One region of the Veillonella sp. CNR 79/14 genome, then DNA from elsewhere that is predicted to be linked to it. Evidence: riboswitches for the same ligand, from Rfam matches in the RefSeq annotation. Region 1 holds a riboswitch; the other holds the start of a gene.

Evidence for each region. Region 1 has a riboswitch for thiamine pyrophosphate ahead of thiS (sulfur carrier protein ThiS). Riboswitches for the same ligand answer to the same signal wherever they lie in the genome.
Region 2: another riboswitch for thiamine pyrophosphate. It lies ahead of cytX (putative hydroxymethylpyrimidine transporter CytX); the one in region 1 lies ahead of thiS (sulfur carrier protein ThiS).

Annotation. Positions count from the first base shown of each region.
Region 1 is NZ_RQVH01000004.1:2,803-7,181, forward strand. Features, by position in the region: gene thiH (2-iminoacetate synthase ThiH) at 1-424, opposite strand, end outside; gene EO119_RS02250 (thiazole synthase) at 441-1,232, opposite strand; gene thiF (sulfur carrier protein ThiS adenylyltransferase ThiF) at 1,243-1,818, opposite strand; gene thiS (sulfur carrier protein ThiS) at 1,819-2,010, opposite strand; TPP riboswitch at 2,283-2,382, opposite strand; gene EO119_RS02265 (coenzyme F420-0:L-glutamate ligase) at 2,433-3,089, opposite strand; gene EO119_RS02270 (hypothetical protein) at 3,100-3,639, opposite strand; gene murI (glutamate racemase) at 3,648-4,379, opposite strand, start outside.
Region 2 is NZ_RQVH01000001.1:70,020-74,398, reverse strand. Features, by position in the region: gene glyQ (glycine--tRNA ligase subunit alpha) at 1-67, opposite strand, end outside; gene thiE (thiamine phosphate synthase) at 447-1,118, opposite strand; gene thiD (bifunctional hydroxymethylpyrimidine kinase/phosphomethylpyrimidine kinase) at 1,213-2,019, opposite strand; TPP riboswitch at 2,086-2,182, opposite strand; TPP riboswitch at 2,363-2,470, shown strand; gene cytX (putative hydroxymethylpyrimidine transporter CytX) at 2,614-3,807, shown strand; gene EO119_RS00300 (DNA repair protein RecO) at 3,940-4,379, opposite strand, start outside.

The DNA of each region.
Region 1 (4,379 bases):
ATCCTGTTTTGGCAATATTTTTTAACTCTTCTTCAATACCTGCTTCATCTAACTTCGCCCGATGGATCTGATTTTTACAGTTGAAGCCACAATACACGCATAGGTTATCGCAATAGTTTGAAATATATAACGGTGTAAATAAATACACAGAATTGCCAAAGTATCGTGTTCGTACGGCCTTTGCTTTTTCCGCTAGTTCTTCCAAAAATGGTTCTGCTGCAGGAGATAATAAAATTTTCAGTCCTTCTACATCAATGGTATCTTCTTGCAACACACGGTGCACATCATCTGCTGTGTATCGATCGTACGTATATTGCTCACGTTCTCGCAATACCGTCTCTAAAATAGGACTTTCAATTTGATCCATGTGGGGGCGATACTTCCAACATGGATCATCTATATGGTATCTGGTGGTACTAGACATGGCTATTCCTTTCCTATTATCTCAAAAATCCAGTCAACGGAGATGAAGCGCTACCACCGGTTTCAAGAGTAGGCCCTAATTTTGACAAATATGCCAATCTTCCTGCTTGGATGGCTAAACCAAATGCTTTCGCCATACCTCGAATATGGCCCGCAGAAGCTACGGCTGTATTTGCCATGATTGCAGCTACGCCCATTTCCATTGCTTCTGCTGCTTGGGATGGAGCACCAATACCAGCATCTACAATGATAGGCAAATCAATTTCATTCACTAAAATTTTGATAAATTCCTTTGTCTGCAATCCACGATTAGATCCAATTGGCGCCGCTAACGGCATCACCGCAGCGGCTCCAGCATTCACCAAATCACGAGCCACTTCTAAGTCTGGATACATGTATGGCATAACGATGAATCCTTCTTTTGCTAATATTTCTGTAGCTTTAATGGTCTCCCCATTATGTGGCAATAAATATTTTGAATCTTTCATAATTTCTACTTTTACAAAATCTCCACAACCTGTAGCTCGGGATAATCTTGCTATACGCACCGCTTCTTCAGCATCTCGAGCGCCACTCGTATTAGGGATTAAGATAGTATCCTTTGGGATAGCATCTAGGATATTTTCCACTTCTCCACCTACCGCACGACGTAGGGCTAAGGTAATCATTTCTGCACCCGCTTCTTCTAGGACAGCCTCGATTAAGTCGATAGAAAATTTTCCAGACCCCAAGATAAATCGAGAATGTAATGTATGTCCCCCTAAGGTCCATGTATCTTGTGTTTCCATATCTTTTACTGAACGTGTCATAGGTTCCTCCTTAATCAATATCTTCCCCATGTAGTAGTTGAATCACAGCATTTGCCATATGTCCGGCGCACACCATGACACGAGCGGCAGTAATTTTTCCGATAGAATCGATATCGCTCACTCCATCGCCACATAGATACCAACGATGATGTCTTCGTTCACGGCGGATACCATTACTATCCCCCCAACCTGCCATACCTGAACAGCCTACTAATAATGGCTCTGCTGGATGGGTCAAAATAACTTCTGTCATCCACGCTTTTGTGACAGCCTTGTCCACTGCTTCTACAACCATATCATAGCCATCGATTAATTCAGATAATCTTTCTGGTGTGAGGCATTCATTATGAACGATAACTTCACAGTTTGGATTCATCCGATTGAGATGGCCTTTCATAGCCTCCACTTTTAAAACTCCTACATCATTCACCTCATAATATTGACGGCCTAAGTTACTTTCATCCACAACGTCAAAGTCTACGATTTCTAACTGACCAATTCCAGCACGGCACAATGCCACTGCCACATGGGATCCAACACCGCCTACACCGATGATCAGAACTTTTTTATCTTGTAAAGATACCATTTAGCCACCTCCTACAAAGGTTACTACTTCCATTGTGTCTGCAGGACTCACACGAGTCGATTCCCAGTCTGCTTTAGAAAGAATCTTCCCATTATATTCCACTACGATGCGATCCATTCGAAACGCTAGGGCTGCCAGTACTTCTTGCACTGTTTGCCCCTCATAATGATACGTTGCTCCATTTACTTTCATCATATCCTCCTAACTATAGCGTATGCTATATACCTATTTCAAACTAGTATCATACCAATTATCCGTCATGGCTCCTTCACCACATACTAGTATAAAAAAACAGCACGAAAAACCATACCCGCGGTGGTATGCCCCTTCATGCTGTAGCACTCTATCGTCTCACTATTCTGTTCCCCTTGTACATCCACTTAGATACACCTTCCATGCATACTCATATACGATATACCATCCTATAAAAGCACAAAAAAGGACATCCTGTTGGATGTCCTCAGTATGACGAATCAAACTTATCCTACGTTGGCATTATCCAAATCAGGTTATGGGTCAAAACTTTCGTTTACTCTCAGCCACTAGGCTCCCCAAAGTTCTCTTTCAGTATACGCTGATACGCCTCAATTTGCAAGTCTAAGTATCAACAACTTTTATCGTCTCCGTGCAGACACAGAGGCATAATTTTTAATCACAACGATAGGTGTCATTTGGCTATCATTGCCAAATGGATTATCGATTAAAATTTGTGCAATTTGCTGCGGTTTCAATCCACGACTATGTCCTAAGATAGCCGCTCGTTTTAAATCATTCACGTCCGCTACACAAGCCCCATAGGCACCTGTTGCTTTCATAATAGCATCGGCTACTGCATGTGGTTGTTTTGGTCCATATACAATGCATTTATCAAATGGAGGCATAGTCCCTGTCACATCATCTGTTAAGGATGCAGTCCGTGCCATTTGATAGAACACACCAGATTTTTTAAACACTTTAGCTACGGCTCCACAGAGGAAGGCAAACATCATTTTCCATTCCCCTTCTTTATCCATAGCTGCTTGCATACCATACACAGATGCCATAGAACCATCAGGATGGATAAAGCGATTTAAAAATTTAGCTTGCCAAGATACTTTTAAATCTTCTGGTCGTGTAAACTCCCCTTGCGTGATAGCCACGACGGATTCTGCTACGCACACAATATCTTCTGGTCCAATATAAGGACCTGCAAATTCTACGATAGCCTCTACGATATCATCTTTGTTCGTTAAAATGCGCGTAGGGATTGGTAATAGTTCTAATTCTGCCATGATGTACCTCCTATTTACGCATTGCTACTTCTAACTCTTCTGCAGTTAGAGTAATTCTAGTTTTTGAAATACGGTATGCCTCACGACCTACTACTTGATGGTAGATATCGATAGGCATGTCTGGGAATCCCACTAAGTCTTTACGAATATTACCACTATTAGCCGTCATCACTAGACGCAAACGAATGGTACTGCCTTGTCGTTGTTTATAGACTAACGCTTCCCAATAGCCATCATGACGTTCTGCCTTTGCATCGGTTAACCACGATTGAATTCGCACATTGTCAAATTGTTCTTGTGGTAATAAATGACGAGGGAACATATCCATGATGGTTCCGTATTGTTTACCTCTGTTCACAAATGGAATATCCGTAGATAACACTACTTGATCAAAACTAATGTCTTCTACCACAAATGGAGTGCGACGTTTCACCATGATCACAATGTCTTCATTGCCTTGGCGCCATGCAAATATGCGGTAGGCAATATAAATGATAGCAATGATACAGGCTATCCACACTAGGGTATCTATTAATGTGTAAATATACATAGTTCCTCCTATAGAGTAATGAGCTTAGCTGTTAAGCTAGTATCCTTGAAAATATCTTGTACGATAGACGTTACTCGATCCGCATGGCTAGTAACACAAACTTGTATAGAACCTTTTCTACCTGATGTCTGCTCCAAATCTTCTCCGTACAAAATAGCTCCTACAGCATCAGATGTTTCCCACGCAGGGTCTACAAAGCAAATTTGTTCTTTAGCCAACTCACGCAGTATGGGTTCTACTAAGGGATAGTGGGTACATCCTAAAATGGCCACTTCCACATTTGCCTCTACCAAAGGCTGTACATATTCTTTTGCACAATGTCGTAAAACTGCATCATCTAAATGACCTTCTTCAATACAGGCCGCCAAATCTTTACAGCCTTGTTCTACTACTTTTACATGAGGCTTCAAGGTATGGACTGCATCCATATGTTTATGACTATTAATAGTCGCTACCGTAGCCATAATGCCTAAAGGTCCTTTACGTTTCTGTTTAACCTTAATACGCAGAGCATCATGAATCCCCTGTGCCATCCCCACAATAGGTACATCAAATTGTTTGGATAGTTTGTCCAAGGCTACCACAGAAAATGTATTGCAAGCGATGACTATTAGTTTCACTGGTTGGGCCACTAAAAACTCTGCAATTTTCGTAGCAATGCCTTCAATTTCCTCAATCGGCCTATTGCCTACTGGATTGTTTGCACTATCTCCAACATAAATAAAATCTTCTTCCGGAAA
Region 2 (4,379 bases), on a different contig from region 1:
GTTGTAAAATACAACCTTGTTCACCCCAGAAGTTTTGGAGTGTAAAAATCATCTCTTGAAATGTCATTTCCATTCCTCCTTATGTTTTACAGGGAATAAAAAAAAGTCCCTGCAACGAAAATCGCTACAGGGACGAGATATACCCGCGGTTCCACCCTAATTGGCTAATGCCCTCTTTTAAAAAATAGCCTTTACTAATTGTCCATACCTAGTATGGTACAACGTTCCTGCCCATGCTCCACAGCGCCTTCTACTCATTTGTGAGCTTTCACCGTCCTCACTCGCTAACGGGAGTATACTCCTCTGCTTCATCACTTATGTATATATACTATTGTATGGATAAAAGGGGTTAGTGTCAAGGTGTATCCGCTGAATTACTGATGTAAGTTCTTAATTGCTTTTACTATCCCCCTATACCACAAAGGTCTAGTAATATGTTCTGTATATTATTTTTCCAAGAACATCTTACACCATTCCATGTTCTCTATCCACATGGCAGTTTCATATTCGACGTCTTCCATTTCTGTGATGGCTGAGATCACCGCAATACCATCTACCGGTTCCGCTAATACATCGTCAAAATTATCTCGATTAATGCCACCAATAGCTACCATAGGAATAGTTGGATTATGAGCACGTAAAGCTAAAATTAATTCGGGCCCTCGCACAGTTTTGGCATCTTTTTTTGTGCTTGTCGCATACATAGGACCTACACCGATGTAATTCACATAGTCCAACTTTGTGTTCTCCAACTCTTCTACAGAATTAATGGATGTCCCCACAAGGGCTTGAGGCAATCGTTTGCGTACTTCTTCAAGATCCATATCGTCTTGTCCCACATGAACACCATCAGCACCAATTCGTTCCGCTAATTCTACATCATCATTAATGATGAAAGGAACTCCATATTCTTTGCAAATTTTCTGTAACTCCCGTGCCAACTGCCCTTTTTCGTCACCTACTAAAGCACCTTCTCCTTTTTCACGAAGTTGAAAGCAAGTAATACCGCCTTTACAAGCTTCTGTAAGGGTCTTGTGAATATCCTTCGTATTCGGTGTTCCACAAATGAAGTACAAGCCCATCATGGAGCGCACTGTATCTATATCATGATGTTTCAAAATAATCCTCGTTTCTTATATAACAACCAAAACAGATTACTTATAGTATACCACGACACTAAGTATGGTTGATATGATATGGATCATACCTATATTAATCAGAATATTCATCCCCATAGGCCATATGATTCACTGGCCCATTGCCTGTGCCCAGACCAGGGTTATGCAAAATAGCTAATCGGATATATTCTTTACCAATCGTAATAGCGTCTTCCAAGGATTTCCCTTTGGCAAGTTCTGCTGTTATAACAGCAGAGAATGTACAACCTGTGCCATGGGTGTGTACTGTGTCATATTTAGGACTTGTCCAAGAGCGATGCATGGACATAGTATCTTTTGTAAACAAGTAATCTGTGGCCTCATCTCCTATGTGACCACCTTTGATGATGACTGCTTGAGGGCCTAATTCTTGTAAAATACGAATCCCTGCTGTATGTAAAGCTTCTACCGTATCAATTTTCATATCTGCTAGTACTTCGGCTTCACTACGGTTCGGTGTAATCAAGGTCGCTTTCGGAATCAATTTGCTTTGTAAGGCTTTCACCGCCTCATCGGAAATCAATCGATCCCCACTGGTGGCAATCATCACAGGGTCTAACACATAGGGTACCTTAGGATCTATATATGTCCCGATGAGTTCCATCATCTCTGCTGTGGCTAACATGCCAGTTTTCACTGCTTCCGGTACAATGTCTGTATACACCGATTGTAACTGTGCTTCAATCATGGATACATCCATATGGGCAATTTGCGTTACACCTCTTGTGTTTTGTGCCACTACGGATGTAATAACAGCCATCCCATAGACATGACGACTTTGAAAGCTTTTTAAGTCCGCCATCACCCCTGCACCGCCTGTTGGATCTGTTCCTGCAATTGTTAACGCTTTATGTAATTTCATAGGTATCTCCTTTACTAGTAACAAAAAAGAACCAATCCTAGGGACGGTTCTTATACAATATCTAGTATTCGATGCCATCCACTTTCCTCCGCCAGCATTATCTGGTTCAGGTCTAGGGTTTTGATACTCATCAATCTCAGCATAAGCACCCCTAGTGGTTCTTATATTAATTTAGTTATAACATGAAATAGTAACCAATGCAATACAATAAATTACAGCTAAACTACTTTCACTAGAAGAGATTTTCTCTCAATATAGATATTTAAATATCTTATGTATTTCATATAATACATTACATTTACCTATATATTGCTATTGACGTAGTATCATTCAATTCGTATAATACATCTGTAAGGGGTGCTCACTAAAGTGGGCTGAGAAGTGGCTATGTGCTACTAACCCATAACCTGATTTGGATAATGCCAACGTAGGGATATATTAGTATATTTTTGTAGTACCTATACAAACACATAAGGACACATTACCATATGGTTCCTGTTTACAATACTAGGTATATTAAGAATATCTATCATCTACAGGCTAATCGTTTCAGATTAGTCTTTTTTGTTCCCACTGGCATAGTTAGGAGTATTCATGACTGATTCAAAACTTTCATCATCGCGGTTGTCCCTCATTTGGTTCGGCGCCGCTCTTTCCATTGCGGAAATTATGACGGGCACCTATTTTGCGCCCCTAGGATTTTCCGACGGCCTATTAGCCATCATCATAGGTCACGTCATCGGCTGTTTGTTATTATTTGGTGCAGGACTCATCGGCGCTCGTGAACACATGAGTTCTATGCAAACTGTATCCACTGTCTTTGGCAATGGGGGCATGAAATTATTTTCCATTTTAAACGTTCTACAACTGATTGGTTGGACCGGTATTATGATTTATGACGGTGCTCTTGGTGCCGTAGAATTATGGAATCTACCATTCACTGCATGGACTATCATTATCGGTGCTCTCATCATTGTATGGCTCTTCATTGGTATCCGTAACATGGGCTATATCAACAGTATCATGGGCTACGGCTTAGGTATCCTCTGCATCTATTTGTTAATTAGCTTGTTACAAGAAAGTTCCATTCACAGCCAAGGAATCATCACTGACGAAATGACTTTCACAGCGGCTTTGGAATTATCCATCGCTATGCCATTGTCTTGGCTACCATTGATTAGTGATTATACTCGATTATCCAAGAACCCTGTAGCAGGTACTGCTGCTAGTGCCATCGTATACGGCGTAACTAGTTCTGTCATGTATGTATTAGGCCTCGCTGCGGCCCTCTATACAAATGAAAGCAACATTGCAAAGGTTCTACTTCATGCTGGTTTAGGATTTGGTGGGTTAATTATCATCGTATTCTCTACTGTCACAACTACTTTTATGGATGCCCTATCTGCTGGTATTTCCTCTGAAAGTTTGCAATCTAAATACTCTGGTCGTACCATCGGTATTATCGTTACCGTCATCGGCACCATCGGTGCATCCATCTATCCAATGGATAATATCATTCCTTTCTTATATATGATTGGATCCGTATTTGCCCCAATGATTGCTATTTTATTAACTCACTATTTCTTATTACGTCATTGTCCACATCTTGACCATGGACCTAGTTTGTATATCATTTGTTGGGCATCTGGTACTTATATGTACCATCAATTCCTTGACAGCAACCCATTCTTAGGAGCTAGCCTATCTACTATCGTAGGAACAGCATTAGCAACCATTGCAACAGCCTATATCATTAGCCTAATTTCTAAAAAGAAAAAAGAAATATAACCGCTTACTATACTATTTAGTGCGTATATAAGCACTCATTATTTCATTATACATTTTACAATAACTTCACAAATCAAAACAGGAGCATTCCTTCTATGAAAGGTAGCTCCTGTTTTCATTTTAATATATTAATTATATCATCGTCTCTAAAAACTCAATGCTATGCAATGTATATCCTAGTTGATATGTCAAAAGTTTTCGCAATAGAATTTCTAATTGATCCCATTGATTCGCAGTAAGACGTAAAGGCTTTGTAGGAATCCAATCATAGTTCAAAAGCATTGTTATCCCTTGTTGTAGCTCTTGTTTCACTACATACTGACAGGCTTCATAGATTTCATCGCAAAGACTTGCCATTACCTCAGGGTCTTCACAATGTTGCCCTTGTGGCACAAATCCCGCCAGACTTAACATATGCCACCCCAGCACAATAGAACCTAAGCGAATGGGTTTATCCTGTATAGATTGTAAAAATCGGCTCATATTCGTATATACACTGCGGTCTAATTTACCTTTTTCAAATAAAGCACTTACCAGTTCACCGCTAAAAGTAGCATAGGAAATATCTTCTA